DNA from 3 places in the Nonomuraea sp. NPDC050691 genome. Region 1 is predicted to be linked to each of the others. Evidence: predicted binding sites of a transcription regulator. Region 1 holds the regulator's gene; each other region holds the start of a gene.
The links. The regulator LexA, encoded in region 1, represses DNA repair genes until DNA is damaged. The targets are predictions, from matches to a motif close to TCGAACANNTGTTCGA.
Positions count from the first base shown of each region.

Region 2: AB0H81_RS17895 (Rv2578c family radical SAM protein) is a predicted target of LexA. The motif match lies at 2,841-2,856, and genes of this name have one in related genera.
Region 3: recA (recombinase RecA) is a predicted target of LexA. The motif match lies at 4,258-4,273, and genes of this name have one in related genera.

Region 1 is NZ_JBFAIA010000117.1:8,896-15,032, reverse strand. It holds gene lexA (transcriptional repressor LexA) at 1,549-2,259, shown strand; gene AB0H81_RS30955 (helix-turn-helix transcriptional regulator) at 2,643-3,518, opposite strand; gene AB0H81_RS30950 (zinc-dependent alcohol dehydrogenase family protein) at 3,702-4,721, shown strand; gene AB0H81_RS30945 (aminotransferase class I/II-fold pyridoxal phosphate-dependent enzyme) at 4,990-6,102, shown strand.
Region 2 is NZ_JBFAIA010000041.1:42,450-48,586, reverse strand. It holds gene AB0H81_RS17930 (NAD(P)H-dependent oxidoreductase) at 1-140, shown strand, start outside; gene AB0H81_RS17925 (hypothetical protein) at 275-418, shown strand; gene AB0H81_RS17920 (MBL fold metallo-hydrolase) at 415-1,029, shown strand; gene AB0H81_RS17915 (hypothetical protein) at 1,063-2,007, opposite strand; gene AB0H81_RS17910 (hypothetical protein) at 2,071-2,199, shown strand; gene AB0H81_RS17905 (DUF1905 domain-containing protein) at 2,190-2,327, shown strand; gene AB0H81_RS17900 (DUF3040 domain-containing protein) at 2,467-2,730, opposite strand; gene AB0H81_RS17895 (Rv2578c family radical SAM protein) at 2,866-3,912, shown strand; gene AB0H81_RS17890 (glycosyltransferase family 4 protein) at 4,766-6,137, shown strand, end outside.
Region 3 is NZ_JBFAIA010000015.1:59,499-65,635, reverse strand. It holds gene AB0H81_RS09430 (DEAD/DEAH box helicase) at 1-849, opposite strand, end outside; gene AB0H81_RS09425 (VOC family protein) at 938-1,426, shown strand; gene AB0H81_RS09420 (hypothetical protein) at 1,534-1,728, opposite strand; gene AB0H81_RS09415 (DUF3046 domain-containing protein) at 1,772-1,966, shown strand; gene AB0H81_RS09410 (hypothetical protein) at 2,176-2,451, opposite strand; gene AB0H81_RS09405 (DinB family protein) at 3,032-3,622, opposite strand; gene AB0H81_RS09400 (hypothetical protein) at 3,920-4,132, opposite strand; gene recA (recombinase RecA) at 4,389-5,486, shown strand.

The DNA.
Region 1 (6,137 bases):
CGCCAGGCACGGCCGACAGTCGCGCACTCGGCCGGGACCCCCTGCCGCGCCCCCGGGTGTCCCCGCCGCTCACCGCCGAACCGGTCCCGGCCGGCCGGGAAGTCCTCGCCGCCTCACCCTGCGCAGCCTGCCTGCCTCGTACCGTCGATCGGTCGCCCCTGGACGATCCGTCCCCTGTCGCCGCCCCACCCCTATGGGCCGGGTCGCCGCTGCCCTCCGGACGCCCCTCGGGAAGATCGAGGTCGTCGGCCTCCGGTCTGGGCGGCGGTACGAGCCACAGTTGAGGTCTTCCCGCGGCAGAGGCACGACCGGCCTGGCGGCGGGCCGCCCTCACCTCGGCGTCCGGCAACACCCCGTCGGTGTCCGGCGACACCCTGTCCCTACGCGAGCCGTCCTCCCGCATCCGAACCCCACCCCTCGAAGTGAAACCCGCGAACCGCCCGGCCATACGCCAGGCCCGATCGCCCCAACCGGCGCGACACCCCGGTCCGCCCTTCATGCGTGGCACGCTCGATCGATCCGCCCCACACCAGACGATCCACCGACATGACGCGTCGGCTTCTCGCCTCCTCACACGCCGGCCGCTCCTCCAAGGGCGGACACAGCCGGCCTCACCACCACCCACCGCACGGGCATATGCTCACCGCCCACTGCGCCGGCGCTCGCCTCACCACCGTCCGACGCGCTGACACCCGTCTCACCGTCCATGCGCCAGCGTTTGACTCACCGCCGCCCATCGCGCCGGCGTTCGCCTCGCCGTCGTCTGCCGCACCTGCGTTTGCATCTCCACCGTTCTCAAGGCGGCCGTCCGCGGCCCGGCCTCTCGTGATGCGACCGTTTCCGCCAAAGATCCGCGCGCCCCCGCCCCGCACGCCCGCGACCGGCACACCCCCGATCCGCTCGTCCCGTACGAACTCGATCCCCACATCCCGTACGTCCTCGATCCGCGCGGCCTCGATGCACGCAACTTCGGCGCCCGTACCTTCAGTGCGGCCGGTCGCGCTGCGCCTACTCCTGGCTCGAACGTTCCATGGTCCGGCCGCGCGCCCTGTGCCCCTGCGCACCGCCCCCGCGCGCAATGCGCCTCGGGAGCGGTGGCGCGCCAGATGTGGCCGGTGGCGAGATGCCGCTCAGACGGTGAATTGCCGTCTAAACCAGTACAAGCGCGAATACTGAACGCTTTGCCCACGCCTGCGACACCTTCATCATCCCCACCAACGTTCTTGATCGCGTTTGTACGGCCCGCCGCCACGCTCGGGCGCCCGGCGTCGTCGCTGGTCATGTCCGCAGCCGCAGTGGTGTGCACGACTGACCTCCCACGCCGTCCCGGGGTCCGAGAAAAAGACCCAATAAAGATCAGCAAATCGAACACGATGTCGATCGAACTCCCGTACGATGTTGTACACCACGGCACTGATAATTTCGAGGACGACTCGAACAATTGTTTGAAGATGATCTTCAACAGCGATACGGTCGCTGTGTGCGACATGGAGACCACGGACCGGGAGGACCGGCCGGAACGGCAGGCCCCCGGGCGAGGAGGAGAGCATGAGCGAGCGAGATGACGCAAACGGGGTCACCGACCTCGCGGTGCGCCGGCGCGACTCCCTGGGCCTGACGCCCAGGCAGCGCAAGATTCTCGAGGTGATCCGAGACTCGGTGCAACAGCGCGGATATCCGCCGTCCATGCGTGAGATCGGCGAGGCCGTGCAGCTCACCAGCACGTCCAGTGTGTCGCACCAGTTGACGGCGTTGCAGCGCAAGGGCTATCTGAGGCGCGACCCGCACCGGCCGCGCGCCCTGGAGGTGCGCCTGCCCGGCGAGCCCGCGCTCTGGGTCGACCCCGACGCCTCCTCCACCGTCGAGCCCACCGTGAGCAGGCCCACGGCCGCCTACGTGCCGCTGGTCGGCCGGATCGCCGCCGGTGGCCCGATCCTCGCCGAGGAGAGCGTCGAGGACGTCTTCGCGCTGCCCAAGCAGCTCGTCGGCGAGGGCACCCTGTTCCTCCTCCAGGTCGCCGGTGACTCCATGATCGAGGCAGCCATCGCCGACGGCGACTGGGTGGTCGTCCGCCAGCAGCCCGTCGCCGAGAGCGGTGACATCGTGGCCGCCATGATCGACGGCGAGGCCACGGTCAAGACCTTCAAGCGCAAGGACGGGCACGTCTGGCTGGTTCCCCACAACCCCAACTACGACCCGATCCCCGGCGACGAGGCCAGCGTCCTGGGCAAGGTCGTGGCGGTGCTCCGCCGCCTCTGACCCGTTCCGATGCCGACGGCTCCCCGGGCACGCACTCGGGGGGCCGTCTCAGCCCACCCTCACGAGCGAGCCGGACATCCTCCTCACCGGCTCTTCATTCGCGCCATTTCGCGCCATTCGAGGGGCCGATCCAGTAGTACACCGCCCTCCCAGGGGCCGTACTGAGTACGTCGCCATCCCAGGGGCTGCACTGAGTACCGCGCCCTCCCAGGGGGCCGCGCCGCCGTCCCAGGGGCGGACTGAGTACGCCATTTCAGGGGCAGATCAGGTACGCCGGAAAGAGACAGCGGGAAGGTGCGCCGCTGACCGCGAAGCTTGTGTGCCAGTGATGCGACACTCCGCCGGCCTTGACTGCGGCTTCCCTTGAGCGGGGTTGACGGTCGTCATGCCGTCGGCGCTGCGGCGCCGGGCACGGGCCTCTGGGTGGCGGCCCAACTGGCCAGGAGGCGGAGTTTGTCCTCGGAGTCGCTGCCTGGTTCCGTGCCGTAGGCCACCAAGGTGAGGTCGTCGGCCGACAGGTTCAGGGATTCGTAGGTGAGGTGCAGGTCGCCGACCACGGGGTGGTGGAACGGCTTGGCGCCCTGGTGGTGCTGGCGGACGTCGTGGCGGGCCCAGCGGGTGCGGAAGTCCTCGCTGCGGGTGGACAGCTCGCCGACCAGGTCGGTGAGGGTCTTGTCGTACGGGGCGCGGCCGGCCTGGTGGTGCAGAAGGGCCACGGTGTCGTCGGCGGCGCGTTCCCAGTCGCCCCAGAACTGCTGGGAGCGGGGGTCGAGGAAGATGAACCGGGCGTGGTTCGGGGTGGCGCCGCGGGCGGCGTCGAACATGGGGGCGTACAGGGCACGGCCGAGGATGTTGGTGGCCAGGACGTCGCCGCGGCCGTTCATGATGAACGCCGGTGCTTCGGTCATGGCGTCCAGCAGCCGCTGAACGTTGGGCCGCACGGTGCGCGGGACGGGGCGGCGCCGCCGCCGGGAGCCCGGTCCGGCGGCGCGGGCCAGATCCTCCAGGTGGGTGCGTTCTTCGTCGTTCAGCCGCAGCGCGCGAGCCAGGGCGTCCAGAACGCTGTCCGAGACCCCGGACAGATCACCGCGTTCCAGGCGGGAGTAGTACTCCACGCTGACCCCGGCCAGCTGGGCGACCTCGGCACGGCGCAGGCCCGGCACCCGGCGGGTGCCGTAGGAGGGCAGCCCGGCCTGCTGCGGGCTGATCCTGGCGCGGCGGGAGGTCAGGAACTCACGGATCTCGCTGCGGTTGTCCACCTTCTCCAGGCTAGGCGGCCTTCCCTCTGGCAGGGGTGCCCTGTCAGTACACCTTTCACCAGTGCCTTCCATGCCGCTTGACCAGCGCTTTTGATGGGTAGCGGCTCGGGGGACCGAGAGGCTTCGAGCCGGGCACGCCCGCGGGCGACCGTGGGGAACAGAGAATCCGAAGGAGTGAAGGTCATGCGTGGTGTGGTGATGCACGCTCCCGGCGACGTCCGGGTGCAGGACCTGGACGACCCGCAGATCATCGAACCGACCGACGCGATCATCCGGGTCACGGCGACCTGCGTGTGCGGGTCGGACCTGTGGCCCTACCGCGGCATCGAGGAGGTCCACGACCAGCCGATGGGCCACGAGTACGTCGGCGTGGTCGAACAGGTCGGCAGCGAGGTCAAGACCGTCAAGCCCGGCCAGTTCGTCGTGGGCACGTTCGTCGCCGCCGACGGCACCTGCGAGATCTGCCGCTCGGGCTACCCCTCCTCGTGCATCCACCGGGTGTTCATGTCCCTGGTCGGCACCCAGTCCGAGCGCGCCCGGATCCCCTATGCCGACGGCACCCTGGTGGCCACCCCCGGCACCCCTGAACCCGACCTGATCCCCAGCCTGCTGGCCGCCTCCGACGTCCTGGGCACCGGCTGGTTCGGTGCGGTGGCCGCCGAGGCCGGCCCCGGCAAGACGGTCGCGGTCGTCGGCGACGGCGCGGTCGGCCTGCTGGCGGTGCTGGCCGCCAAGCAGCTCGGCGCCGAGCGGATCATCGCCATGAGCCGCCACGAGACGCGCCAGAAGCTGGCCACCGAATTCGGCGCCACCGACATCGTCACCGAGCGCGGCGCCGAGGGCGTGGCGAAGATCAAGGAACTGACCGGCGGGCTGGGCGCGCACTCGGTCGTCGAAGCGGTCGGCACCCACGAATCGATGCACCAGGCCGTCGGCTCCGCCCGCCCGGGTGGCCACGTGGGCTTCGTGGGCGTCAACCACGACGTCACCCTCAGCGGAGAGGACCTCTTCTTCTCCCAGGTGCACCTGCACGGCGGACCGGCCCCGGTGCACCGGTTCCTGCCCGAGCTGATCGACCTCATCTGGCAGCGGAAGATCAATTCCGGCAAGGTCTTCGACCTCGCCCTCCCGCTGGAAGAGGCCGCCGAGGGCTACAAGGCCATGGACGAACGCCGCGCCATCAAGGCCATCCTGCACCCCTGACCCGCCACGACCGCCGCCCCCTGGAGCGAAGGTGGGCGTGCTCGCGGCGCAGGGTCGTACCCCATGGCAGGTCCCGCAGGTCGCGGGTGTTGTCGCGGCCGGGCCACGCGAGGGCGGCGGTCATGTCTCCTCCGGCGTATCGGGCCGCCTCCGAGGGCCTCACTTGGCGTGCCCCCGTGCTCGTCCGGCCGGCGCGGACGCCCCCCGAGCCGCCGGCGGGCGCGGACGCACTCCGAGCCGTCAGAACGCGGAAATCTACAATGTCCCCGTGAACTACGCATTGGGCCCAGATGACTTCAAATCCCGCAACGACGGGTTGAAGTGGGCCAAAGCTGCCCCCGGTGTCATCCCCGCCTGGGTCGCCGACATGGACATGCCCACCGCTCCCGCCGTGGCCGAGGTCCTCAGGCGGCGCGCCGAAGGCGACCTCGGCTACCCGACCTGGCTCGACAACCCGGGCTGCGGCCTTCTGGCCGAGGTGTTCGCCGAGCGCATGGCCGGCCGGTACTCCTGGAGCCCCGACCCGGGCCACGTGCGCACCTTCTGCGACATCAACCAGGCCCTCCAGGTGCTCCTCCACCTGTCCACCCGGCCGGGCGACGCGGTGGCTCTGCACACCCCCGCCTACCACCCGTTCCTCGGCACGCTGGAGGTCATGGACCGGCCGCTGCGGCCCATCCGGCTCGTCCCCGACGAGGGCGACTCGTGGCGGTACGAGGTGCCCGACCTGTCCGGGTGCCGCGTGCTGCTGCTCGTCAACCCGCAGAACCCGACGGGCCGCGTCTTCACCCGCCGTGAGCTGGAAGAGCTGGCCGAGCACGTCGAGCGGCACGACCTGCTGGTCATCTCCGACGAGATCCACGCGGACCTGACGTACGCCCCGAACCAGCACATCCCCTTCGCGACGATCCTGCCCGAGCGAACGGTCACGCTCACGTCGGCGAGCAAGGCGTTCAACCTGGGCGGCGTCCGCTGCTCGGTCGCCCACGTCGGCTCTCCCGCCGTGCGTGAGGCGCTCGCCGCCCAGCCGCCCTTCCTGTACGGCTCGGCGCACGTGTTCGGCGTGGAGGCCACGATCGCCGCGTGGCGGGACGGCGACGCCTGGCTGGAGGAGACCCGGGCCCTGCTCGACCGCAACCGCAAGACCATCGCCGCCCGCCTGCCCGAAGGGGTCGGTTACCGCGTGCCCCAGGCGACGTACCTGGCGTGGCTCGACTACGGCCGCCCCGGCATGGCGGAGGTGCTGGAGCGGGAGGCGAAGGTGCTGCTGAACGACGGCGCCGCGTTCGGGCCGGGCGGGGAGAACCACGTCCGGCTGAACTTCGCCACCACGGAGCCGGTCCTCACCGAGATCCTGGACCGCCTCCAGAACGCCCGTTGAGGGCCCCCGGCCGGCGCGTCGTCGAGCGCCGGCCG
Region 2 (6,137 bases), on a different contig from region 1:
ATCCGTGGGCGCAGTTCGACGGCGACGGCAAGGCCCTCGACCCGGCCGCCGACGCCGCCGCCAAGGTCATGCTGGACCGGCTCGCCTGGTGGGCGTACGGGCTGCGCGAGGCCAGGGCCGCCCGCCCCTACGCCGTCTGAGGCGCCATGACCCGCCTTGGAGTCCCCGGACCGCGGACCGGCACCACCGACCGCACCGACGCCGGCGCATCCACCCCCGCCCATCGACTCGGACGACGGAGCCTTCGCCGCGTCCCATGACAAGGAGTCTCGACATGCGGTTCTTCCGTTACCGCCGCGATCGGCCTGGCTCGGCGGCGCTGCGCGGCACGTTGCCGGAAGAGCGCCGGTCCTCCATGGACCGGAACGCGCCGGGCGTTGATCGCGTCGGCCTCGACGCCGAGCGGGTGATCCGGTGAGACTGACGCATTTCGGGCACGCCTGTGTACGTGTCCAGAACGGCGATCGGGCGCTGGTGATCGACCCGGGCACCTTCTCCGACGCGAAGACGGCGTTGGCCGGAGCCACGGCCGTGCTCGTCTCCCACGAGCACCCCGACCACGTCGACGTCAAGGCACTCGAGGCAGCCCGGGCCGGCAACCCCGCGCTGACCGTCCACACCCATGCGGCGCTGGCCGCCGAGCTCGGCGAGGGAGCGGCCGCGGTCGGCGCGGATGAGACCTTCACCGCCGCCGGCTTCGCCGTGAAGGCCGTGGGCGGCGTGCACGCCGAGGTCATCGACGGACTGCCCGGCTGCCCGAACCTCGGGTTCATCGTGGACGGCCTCTACCACCCGGGAGACTCCCTGTTCGTCCCCGCCGACGAGGTCGACACCCTGCTGGTCCCGGCGGCCGGCCCCTGGGTGAAGATCGGCGAGGCCATCACCTTCGTCCGAGGCGTCCGGCCGGCCCGCGCATTCCCGATCCACGACATCCAGCTCAGCGAGGTCGGTCTGGAGTACTTCGACGCGTGGCTCGAGGAGGAGACCGACTACGCCCGCATCCCCGTGGGCGATTCGGTCGATCTCTAGATCGATGCGGTGACCACCGGCGCCTGACGCGATCTACGGCGCGGTACGCAGCATGCGCGGGACCAGCTGCGCCGCCCGCTGCTCGGGGATGCCGCCGGCGAGGGCGACGCGGGCGAGCGCGGCGCGGAACCATCCGGCGCCGGGCCCGCCGTTCCGGCCGAAGATCGGCTCTGTGGCCGCCCGTTCGCCGCAGAGCGCCCGCAGCAGCCGGCAGGTCAGCGGCGGGAGCACGAAGGCGGCGGCGTCATCGTGTCCGGGATGGAGGACGATGACGACGTGCTGACCCCCGTGGCCGTCCGCGACGACGCGGAGGTCCTGCCGGGTCACACCGGCCACCGCCTCGGCCGGAGCGCCGGTCGCGTCCAGCAGGGCGACCGCGGCCGCCTCCGCCGTGTGGCCCTCGGCCGCCAGCTTGGCGACGCCCAGGCGCAGCGACCGGCGTTCGTCGCGGGTGAGCGTGACCGTCCCGCTCGTGGTGGGGGCAGGGGCCGCCCTGGTGTGGTCGTCGTGACCGGCCCGGATGGAGCCGGCCTCCCAGGCGAAGTGGTAGAGCGAGGTCAGGGCCGCGTGTCTCCTGCTCACCGTCGCCCTGGCCAGGGACCTGCCCGGACTCTGAGGCAGACGACCGGCCAGGGCCGCGTCACAGTACTGGCGGACGTGCACCCCGGTGGCGTCGAGCAGGGCGAGGCCCGGATGGCCGGCGCGCAGCCAGCGCAGGAACGAGGCGAGCGTCCGCAGGCGGAACCGCCGGGCGCCGTGTGAGGGGGCTTCGTGCAGCCAGGCGGCCACCGTGCGCCGGCTGATCAGACCCAGCCCGTCGACCAGGTCGATGTCGGCCCCGTCCACGTCACCGCCGTCACCGGGGCGGCGACGCGGACGCAGACCGCCGATCTGCCCGACACTCGCCACCCGTACCGCGGAACCGGCCGTCCGGGGCTTGGGGAGACCGAGGGGATCCGAGTCAGAGGCGCCAGTCATGCTGTGGATCTTCTCATGGGGGCGCGTTCGCCCGCTCGACCGGATGGCTTCTACGCTGCTCCGATGAACGTCGAGTTCAGCGGCGACATGTGGCTCTGGAGAGGGCCGGCCCCGTGGCACTTCATCACCGTCCCGGACGAGCGTCACGCGCTGCGCATGGCCGGCGCCGCGGTGAGCTACGGCTGGGCCTGATCCCGGTCGCGGCCCAGATCAACGGAACCCGGTGGAAGACCTCACTGTCCCCCAAGGACGGCAGTCATGTGGTGCCGGTGAAGGCGGGGGTTCGCCACGCTGAAGGCTCGACATGGGGGACGTGCTGACCGTCGATGTCCGAACCGATGCCGGGTTCGGCCTTTCGCCCTTCCAGGACGCCTGCGGACGCCCCATCTGATCACCAAACAAAGCCTCAAAAATCCACCCAAGACGGCTACACATGGGCCGAGCCGGGGAATTGCGGGATCAGAAGGACGTGACGCTTCCATGCTGAAGCACCATGACCAGCAGGGCGGCCACCAGCGTGGCGATGAGCACCCAGCTGATCAGGATGATGACCGTGGAGCGACGCGGCCTCCGACTGAGGGGCCCCTGGCCGGCGGCCTTCGCCTCGTTGCGGCGGACTCGCTCGTTGAACGACTCCAGCCGCGCCACGAGACGGGGATCGTCATCGACGAGGTGCCGCTCGATCTGTGCCAGCAATCGCTCCTCGTCCTGCGACCAGGCCATGGATGCACCTCCGGAACGCAAGCTCTGTGCGGGTGTTCTGCCCAACCCTGAAGATCATTAGCCCCCGCCCTGTCAGGTAATTGCCGCCTCTTTTCCGTTTGCGATCACGCTCGAACTTCTGTTCTAATCAGTGGCATGCGCTGGGACAACCTCCGCCTGACAGCCGCGAATGCGGATGATCCGGTCGTGCCGCTGTTCGCCCGTGGAGCGGTCACGCGCACCTTCGACACCCCCGAGTTCCGGGGCATGACGTTCTACGAGATCCACGCCCGCTCGATCATCAACCGGGTGCCGGCCGCCAGCCGCGTCCCGTTCGAGTACACGATCAACCCCTATCGGGGGTGCGGTCACCGCTGCGTCTACTGCTTCGCCCGCAACACCCACCGCTACCTCGACCTCGACACCGGGGCGGACTTCGACTCCAAGATCGTCGTGAAGGTCAACTCCGCCGACCTGGCCCGCAGGGAGCTGGCCGCCCCGGGCTGGCGGGGGCAGCACGTCGCCATGGGCACCAACGTCGACTGCTACCAGCGCGCCGAGGGCCGCTACCGGCTCATGCCAGGCATCCTGGGCGCGCTGCGCGACGCGGCCAACCCGTTCTCCATTCTCACCAAGGGCACGCTGATCCTGCGCGACCTCGACCTGCTCACCGAGGCGGCCGAGGTCACCGAGGTCGGCGTCAGCGTGTCGGTCGGCTTCATCGACGCCGACGTCTGGCGCTCGGTCGAGCCCGGCACCCCCGACCCGCGGCGGCGCCTTGAGGTGTGCGCCACCCTCAACGAACGCGGCATCGGCTGCGGCGTGCTGATGGCGCCGATCCTGCCCTATCTCACCGACTCCCCGGCCCAGCTCGAGCGCACGGTCAGGGAGATCGCGGAGGCGGGCGCGACGCACATCGCGCCGATCGTGCTCCACCTGCGGCCGGGAGCGCGCGAGTGGTGGCTGGCGTGGCTCTCCCGCGAGCATCCGCGTCTCGTGCCGCGCTACCTGGAGCTGTACGGCAGGGGCGCCTACGCGCCGCGGGAGTACCAGCGGCGGATCACCGAGCAGGTCAGGGGCCTGGCCGAGCGCCACAAGGTGGGCGCCGCCACCTCGCGGCAGAGGCGCCGCATCGGCCCGCCCTCTCCCGCGGCACCGCCCGCCCCCGCCGACCCAGCGCCGGAGCAGCTCAGCCTGCTCTGACGGGCTTGAGGCCGCTGGGACGGATACCGTTCCGACTCACTGGTGATGCTATGTCGGGTTTCGGGGCTGAATGGGTATTAAGCGGCTTAGTGTGCCGTTCGGGCACCATAGCCACACGGGGGAAACCATGGCAGACACCAAGAAGAAACCGGCCACCAAGTCCGGCAAGTCCAAGAAGGAAGCGATCAAGACCAGCAGGCAGGTCAAGGACGCCAAGAAGGACACCCGCAAGCCGGACGAGGCCTAGCCGGTGACCTGAGGGGCAGCCGCGGCCACGTCCCGGCTGCCTCACCCCCCACCGGGACGTCACGCCATCCCGGGACCGCATCCGGCGACGTCGATGCAGCCTTCGCACCGAGGCGCCCTTCCCCCGGCGCACCTTCGCCCCCAGCACAACCTTCGCCCCGGCGCTCCCCGTATCCGGGTTCACCGGGAAGCCGCCGGCCACCTGGTTCAGAGGGACGGCCGGCGACCTGGCTCGGGGGGCGGCCGACCACCTGATGCAGGGCGGCCGGCCGACCACCTGCCAAGGGACGTCGAACCACCTGGTGCGGCGGCCGTCGGCAACCCTGCGCCGGGCGGGGCCGTCGGCCACAACTCTCAGGCCGGACGACCACGCCACACGGAACCCACACACTGGGCCTTCAGACGGGACCTTCAGCGCGCCAGGGTCTCGGCTCGATCACCGATGCAACCTTAAGAGTATTTGCGGCGTCTAATGATCATAGGTGGGGATAGTGCCACGGGGATGAATGGTGCACTCCGCCGAAGCGAGACAATTAGCCGGTGGTGAGAGCGGCTCGCCACCGGCCACGTGTGTTGTGACACTCTCAAGTCAAGGGGGACCCCGCAGGTGCGCGCACTGGCACGCAAGGGCAAGTCGGCGATGGTCAGACTGTACAAGGGCTACAACCGGCGCAAGGTGCGCAAAGCACCGCCCCCTTCCATTCATCAGGTGCGGATCCTGCTGCTCCACGCCAACGGCATGGGCGGCACGATCAGGACCGTGTTCAACCTGGCCAGCTACCTGGCGCGCGAGCACGACGTGGAGATCGTCAGCATCCTGAAGGAAGCCGAGGAGCCGTTCTTCCCGATCGACCCGCGGGTCAAGTTCCGCTTCCTGGACGATCGGCTGGACCCGAGCGCGGACCCGATGCGGGCGATGCTGTCGAAGATGCCGAGCCGGTTGATCCCCAAGGAGGAGACCGCCTACCACCGGTTCAACCTGTGGACCGACCTCAAGCTCGCCCGCTACATCCGCTCCCTCGACACCGGCGTCCTCATGGCCACCCGGCCCGGGCTGAACCTGGCGATGGCCCAGCTCGCGCTGCCCAGCGTCATCACCGTCGGCCAGGAGCACGTGGCCCTGCGCACCCAGGTCGAGCCGATGCAGGAGCTCATCAAGTGGCGTTACCGCCGCTTCGACGCGCTCACCACGCTGACCAAGGCCGACCTGCGCGACTACCGCAACACGCTGCCGAAGAAGCCCAGGCGCCTGGTGCGGATCCCCAACGCCGTGCCCCCCATGGGAGGCGGCACGGCGGACCTGAACTCCAAGGTGGTCGTGGCCGTCGGCCGCATGACCCGGCTCAAGGGCTTCCACCGGCTGATCACCGCGTGGGAGACGGTCGCACAGTCGCACCCGGACTGGCAGCTGCGCATCTACGGGGCGGGACCGCAGGAGGACAACCTGCGCGCCCAGATCACCGAGGCCGGCCTCGAGGGCAAGGTCGTGCTGCCCGGCCCGACCTCGGACGTGGGCGCCGACCTGGAGAAGGCCTCGATCTTCGTGCTGAGCTCGCGGCACGAGGGCTTCCCGATGACGATCCTGGAGGCCATGGCCAAGGGATTGGCGATCGTCAGCTTCAACAGTCCGCACGGGCCCAAGGAGATGATCACCGACGAGGTGGACGGGCTGCTCGTCAAGCCCCGTACCAACGCCAACCTCGCCGCGGCGATCATCCGGGTGATCGAGGACGAGGACCTGCGCCGCCGGCTGGCGGCCGGGGCTCTGGAGACGGCCCGCACGTACGACGTCGACGCCGTCGGCGCGCAGTGGGACGCCCTGCTGGAGGAGCTGCTGGCCCGCCGCAACGGCACGTACGTCAAGCCGGAGCCCCCGGCTCCCACCACCACCGACCCCCAGGACGCCTCCGGGCCCCGGGAGGTCTCCGAGGCCCGAGCCGGCGACGCCCGTGACGACGCCGACGACGCCCAGGACGAGA
Region 3 (6,137 bases), on a different contig from region 1:
GTCGGGCACCAGGTCGTCGCCGTCGTCGCGACGCGGCGCGCCCTCCATCTCCGTCATGTCCTCGACCGGGACGACGACATCGACCTCGATGCGCTTGTCGGAGGGCGGCTGCACCACCGTCGCCGGCCGGGATCCGCCCAGGAACGCCGCCACCTCGCTGACCGGCCGGACCGTCGCCGACAGGCCGATCCGCTGGGCGGGCCGGTCGAGCAGCGCGTCGAGCCGTTCGAGGCTGAGCGCGAGGTGGGCGCCGCGCTTGGTCGCCGCGACGGCGTGCACCTCGTCGATGATCACCGTGCGCACGTCGCGCAGCGCCTCGCGCGCCTGGCTGGTGAGCAGCAGGAACAGCGACTCGGGGGTCGTTATGAGAATGTCGGCCGGCCGGGCGGCGAACCGCCTGCGGTCCTCGGCAGGGGTGTCGCCGGACCGGATGGCCACCGAGATCTCCGGCACGGGCAGACCGAGCCGCCTGGCCGTCTGCTTGAGCCCGATCAGGGGGGCGCGGAGGTTACGCTCGACGTCGACGGCCAGCGCCTTGAGCGGCGAGACGTACAGCACCTTCGTGCCGCCTTGACGGTGCGCGTCCTCCTTGCCTCTCCGGCGGGACGCGCCGGTGCCGCCCTGGGCCGGCGCGGCGGGCTGGGCCGGCTCGGCACGCTCGGCGGCCAGCCGGTCGAGCGACCACAGGAACGCGGCCAGCGTCTTGCCGGAGCCCGTCGGCGCGACGACCAGCGTGTTGTCACCCCGGGCGATGGACTGCCACGCGCCCTCCTGAGCCGTCGTGGGCGCGACGAAGGCCCCGGAGAACCACTCCCTGGTCACCTGGCTGAAATGGTCGAGCGAGCTCACCTGCCCATAGTGCCTCGCCGTACCGACAGAAAACGCATTGTGGCCGCCCCGGGTGGTTGAGCGGCACGCAGGCGGACATAGAGCGACCGTGAGCATCGACAACGCAGCCATGGACGCGCGCCGTGACGAGATCAGGGAGCGCTACCTCTTACCGCGCCGGCCTCCCAGCAGCGCCCGCGGCCTGCACCACTTCGCTCTGGTGTCGTCGGACGTGGAGCGGACGGTCCGGTTCTACCAGGAGCTTCTGGAGTTCCCGCTCACGGAGATCTTCGAGAACCGCGACTACAAGGGCTCCAGCCACTTCTTCTTCGACATCGGCAACGGCAACCTGCTGGCCTTCTTCGACTTCCCGGGACTCGACCTCGGCCCGTACCAGGAGGTGCTCGGCGGGCTGCACCACATCGCGATCTCCGTCGACCCGGCCACGTGGGAGCGCCTGCGCGGGAAGCTGGAGATGGCCGGCGTGCCGCACCAGATCGAGAGCGGCGCCTCCATCTACTTCCGCGACCCCGACGGCGCCCGCCTGGAGCTGCTCGCCGACCATCTCGGCGAGATGTACGGCTCACGCGTGCTCTGACCTCACGCGACGCCGCGCCGGTCCCACTGGCCGCCGCCGATCACCGCTCGCGCGGACCCGCGTCGCCGGCCGGACGGACACCGGTTGGTTCTGTGACCGGGTCCGGCCTATCGCCGCGACGCCCGGCGCGTCCTGGGCAGGCCCGCGCGCGGTTCGCGCTTGATGCCGGCGTGCCGCTCGGACCTCTCCGCCTTGTCCTTCTGCACGGCCAACCGTTGCACGAGCCGTAAAACGCGGCGCCTGGCGCGGTTCGCCTTGATCTTGGCGGTCTTCGGGGGCGAGGGTTTGTGAGTCTTGGCCATGGGTCTGTCGTACCCATGCCACCGGTGGTCCCATACTTGAGTGATGCGGTTGACCGAGTTCTGGAGACGGATGCGCGCCCATTTCGGCGACGCCTATGCCGACTCCTGGGCCCGCGACTACGTGCTGGCGCCGCTGGACGGCCGCACGGTCACGCAGGCGCTGGCGGAGGGCGAGAGCGCCAAGACCGTCTGGCGGGCTGTCTGCCAGGTGGAGGACGTGTCGCCGCAGCTGCGGTGACCTGAGACCGTCACCCTCGAGTGGGCTCCGCTCCCCTACGTCACCGGGGCGGCATGTCGCTTGGCATGGGGCGTCTCCGGCCTCACCCGGACCTCTCGCCTCGCCTGGGACCTGGTACGTCGCACGAGGGCGTGTTTCTTCGTCGGGGCCTGTCACCTCAAGCGGGATGTGTTACCTCAGGCGGGGTGTATCACCTCAGGCGGAGCGTGTTATCTCGCGGGCGGCGTGTCGAGTGTCTGCCGCAACGCGCCGGCCGTACGCGCCAGCTCGTCCACGCGTCCCTGCCCTCCGGGTGCCCACAGGAAGATCCATCCGCCGCGCGAGGGAGTGGCGAAGATGATCGTCTGCCGCCCGGTCTGCGGATGCCACACCCAGAGCATCGGATCGTCGCCGCCGATCATGCGGCTCACCAACCCCTGCTCGGGCAGCAGCTCGGCGAGAGCCTCCAGATGGGCGCGCCGCTCTCCGGTGTACGTGCCTGACACGTCGCCGCCTCCAACCCTCTACCCTTGAGTCTCCCCAGCTCATGACGCCTGGCAACCCGCAGATCGCAAACCACTGCACACGCGAGCGAACCCGGACGTACCGTCGCGACGCACTCACACAGCGCCCCGATCGAAGCCGCCGAACCAGGCGGAAACAGGCGCGAACGCGACACGATCGGGCAGGGGGCGAGAAGACGGGCGAGCGGGGGAAGACCGCGAGCGGACGGGGGAAGACCGGCGGGCGGCGCGTGACGAGCACGCTCCGGCCGGTGTCCGTCAGTCCTGTGACAGCGAAGGCTGAGCGTGTGCCATCGAAGTTCGAGTGTCGGAGCGAGCGCGATGGTTATCCAGGTTGGAGAACCCTTCCAGCAGGTCAGAGGACGATGATCTCTTCCTTCACGTAGGCCAAGTCGACCGAACGCGGCCCGGACCCAAGAAGAACCGAGCGTGCGGAGAGCGCCTCGAGGTCGTCAAGAGCGCGTCGCAGCAGTCCGACATGTGGCGTTCAAGTGATCTTGCTGGTGGGGGCGGCGGTGAACCGTGGCCCGCCCTTGACGGGGCCACGGCGGCTGGATTGCGGTCAGGCCTCGATTGGTGCTGCCGCCCTGGCGGCCTGCTCGATCTTCGCGCAGTAGGCTGCACGGGCTTCCTCGTCGATCTGCTTCTCGTGTTCGGCGCGCAACCCGGTCCGGCCGTCGAGGCCCTCGCGCAGGATATCGGCGTGCCCGGCATGCCGGGTGGACTCGCCGAGGACATGGACCATGATGGCGAACAGGTTCGTGTGCCAGGCCGGCGTTGACTCCGGCCACCACGGCACGTGGCCGGGGGCGTCGAGGGGAAGCTCGTTGATCGTCGCGTCCGAGTGTTCCCACGTGCGCCGGTAGAACCCGATGATCTGATCGCGGGTCTCGTCCTCGGTCGCCCACAGATCGCTGCCGTTGGAGTCCTGCCACCGGGGCAGCGGCTCCGGGGAAGGGCGGTCGAAGACCTCGCCGAAGTACCTGGCCTCGACGGTGGCCACGTGTTTGACCAGGCCGAGGAGGTTGGTCCCGGTCGCTGTCAAAGGTCGGCGAACGTCGTATTCGGACAAGCCGTCGAGTTTCCAGAGCAGCGCCTTGCGGTCCCGCCGCAGTCTCCCGTGCAGGTTGTCTTTCGCGAGATCGTCGATCATGGGTCACCATCCTGTCAGTCTGCGCCGGTGGGCCCAGGTTGCGAGCTGCCTGGCGTCGGCTCCGCCAACTATCGCTCACAGCCGCACTGGCCGCCGCTTTCATAGCGGCGGCGACAGTTCGCCACCGTGCTCGCGCTCACCCGGTGCCCGGCGGCCGTCAACTCGGCCGCCTTGACCTCTCCCGGGACGTCAGCGACCGGGTCGGCGCATACTCCGGTTTCGGCTCGGCAGCCTCGGGTGCATCCGGTGGCAGTCCGTGCAAGACCTCCAGGACGTGGTTCTCCCACCACAGTCCCTTCAGCACCGGTGCGGCAGCGTCTCCACCAAGGACACCGCAGGCAGCGGCCCCCGTTCTGCGCCGTCGATGATCTCGAACTCGTCATCGGCGAAGAGCAGGGCCGGCGGCACCGACCGGGGCCGGCCACCGAGCTGAGACAGCGTCACCGCGTGGCCCGAAACCACCAGTACGACGCGGACCTGGCCATCGAAGCGCACCCGCTCGCCGACCATCAGATGGGCCGGACGCGCCAGGTGTCACGAAACTAGTGGCATCAACCTCCGGCGACAATGATCAGCATTCGCCGTCACAGGACACCCGCCCCCGGACGCTCCCGGGCCGCGTGTTACCGGTGTGATCGAACAGCCGTTCGGCTACCATGGAAAACGCCGGGGACCCCGCCTCCCCGACACCCCGCAGAAAATGTCGGTGGCAGGCCGTAGCTTTCACTCGACTGAATCGGACCACGACCCTTCAGGGGGAGCTCCCATGGCTATCAACGACCGCGAGAAGGCCCTCGAGACCGCCCTCGCCCAGATCGAGCGGCAGTTCGGCAAGGGCTCCGTCATGCGCCTCGGCGATGACGCCAGGGCTCCCATCGAGGTGATCCCCACCGGCTCGATCTCCCTCGACGTGGCGCTGGGCATCGGGGGTCTGCCCCGTGGCCGCATCGTCGAGATCTATGGTCCCGAGTCGTCCGGTAAGACCACGATCGCCCTGCACGCGGTGGCCAACGCGCAGCGGGCGGGCGGCATCGCGGCGTTCATCGACGCCGAGCACGCGCTCGACCCGGAGTACGCCAAGAAGCTCGGCGTCGACACCGACGCCCTGCTCGTCTCCCAGCCCGACACCGGTGAGCAGGCGCTCGAGATCGCCGACATGCTGATCCGGTCCGGCGCCGTCGACATCATCGTCATCGACTCGGTGGCCGCGCTGGTGCCCAAGGCCGAGATCGAGGGCGAGATGGGCGACAGCCACGTGGGTCTGCAGGCCCGCCTCATGTCCCAGGCGCTGCGCAAGGTCGCCGGCGCCCTCAACAGCACCGGCACCACCGCCATCTTCATCAACCAGCTGCGCGAGAAGATCGGCGTCATGTTCGGCTCGCCCGAGACCACGACCGGTGGTAAGGCGCTCAAGTTCTACGCCTCGGTCCGCATGGACATCCGCCGCATCGAGACCCTCAAGGACGGCACGGAGGCGGTCGGCAACCGCACCCGCGTCAAGGTCGTGAAGAACAAGATGGCCCCGCCCTTCCGGGTGGCCGACTTCGACATCCTCTACGGCGTGGGCATCTCCCGCGAGGGCGGCCTGATCGACATGGGCGTCGAGCACGGCTTCGTCCGCAAGTCCGGCGCCTGGTACACCTACGAGGGCGACCAGCTCGGCCAGGGCAAGGAGAACGCGCGCAACTTCCTGAAGAACCACCCCGACATGGCCAACGAGATCGAGAAGAAGATCAAGGACAAGCTGGGTGTGGGTCCGCGCCTCGACGCCCCCGCCGAGGCCGCCCCGCCGGCGCCGGCCGCGCCCGCTCCCACGGGCCGCGGCTCGAAGGCCGCCGCCACGCCGAAGCCCGGTGACGTCTGATCGGTCCGCCCATGACTGAACACCGGCCATCGGCCGCGCCATGAGCGGCAACGACCCGGCGCCCCACGATCGCGACTGGGGCGCCCGGCCAGACCTCCCGCCGTCCACCGCCGGCCGCAAGGGCAGACGCGGTCAGCGGGACTCGTCGGCCGGGTCCGGGGCGGGCTCGACGTCCGACTCCTCCCGGTCCGGCCTGACGTCCGGCTTCTCCGAGGCCGGTTCGACGTCCGGCTTCCGTTCCGGTGCTTCGGCCGGGTCCCGTTCGGGCTCGGCGAGGTCCCGTTCCGGCTCGGCGGGGTCCCGCTCCGGTTCATCGTCGGGCTCCCGTTCCGGCCGCCGTTCGGGCGCCGACCGGGACCGGAACCAGGAGGGGACGAGCGGTCGGAGGCGAGGCGACTCGTCCGGCGACGGCTCGAGTGCTTCGCGAGGCCAGGCGTGGGGTGACGTACGCGATCAGGGGCGGAACGCTTCGCCGTCCGTGGACGGCTGGCCTTCCCTGGACGAGTGGCAGGAACAACGCGCCCAACGCGCGGCCGCCGCCACCCCGTCCGACTCCGCCCCCCACCACGAAGATCACGAGCAGCCCCTTCACGAGGGCGACCCCCACCCCCAGCCCAGCACCACACACCACCAGACCGAACCCTCAGGCCC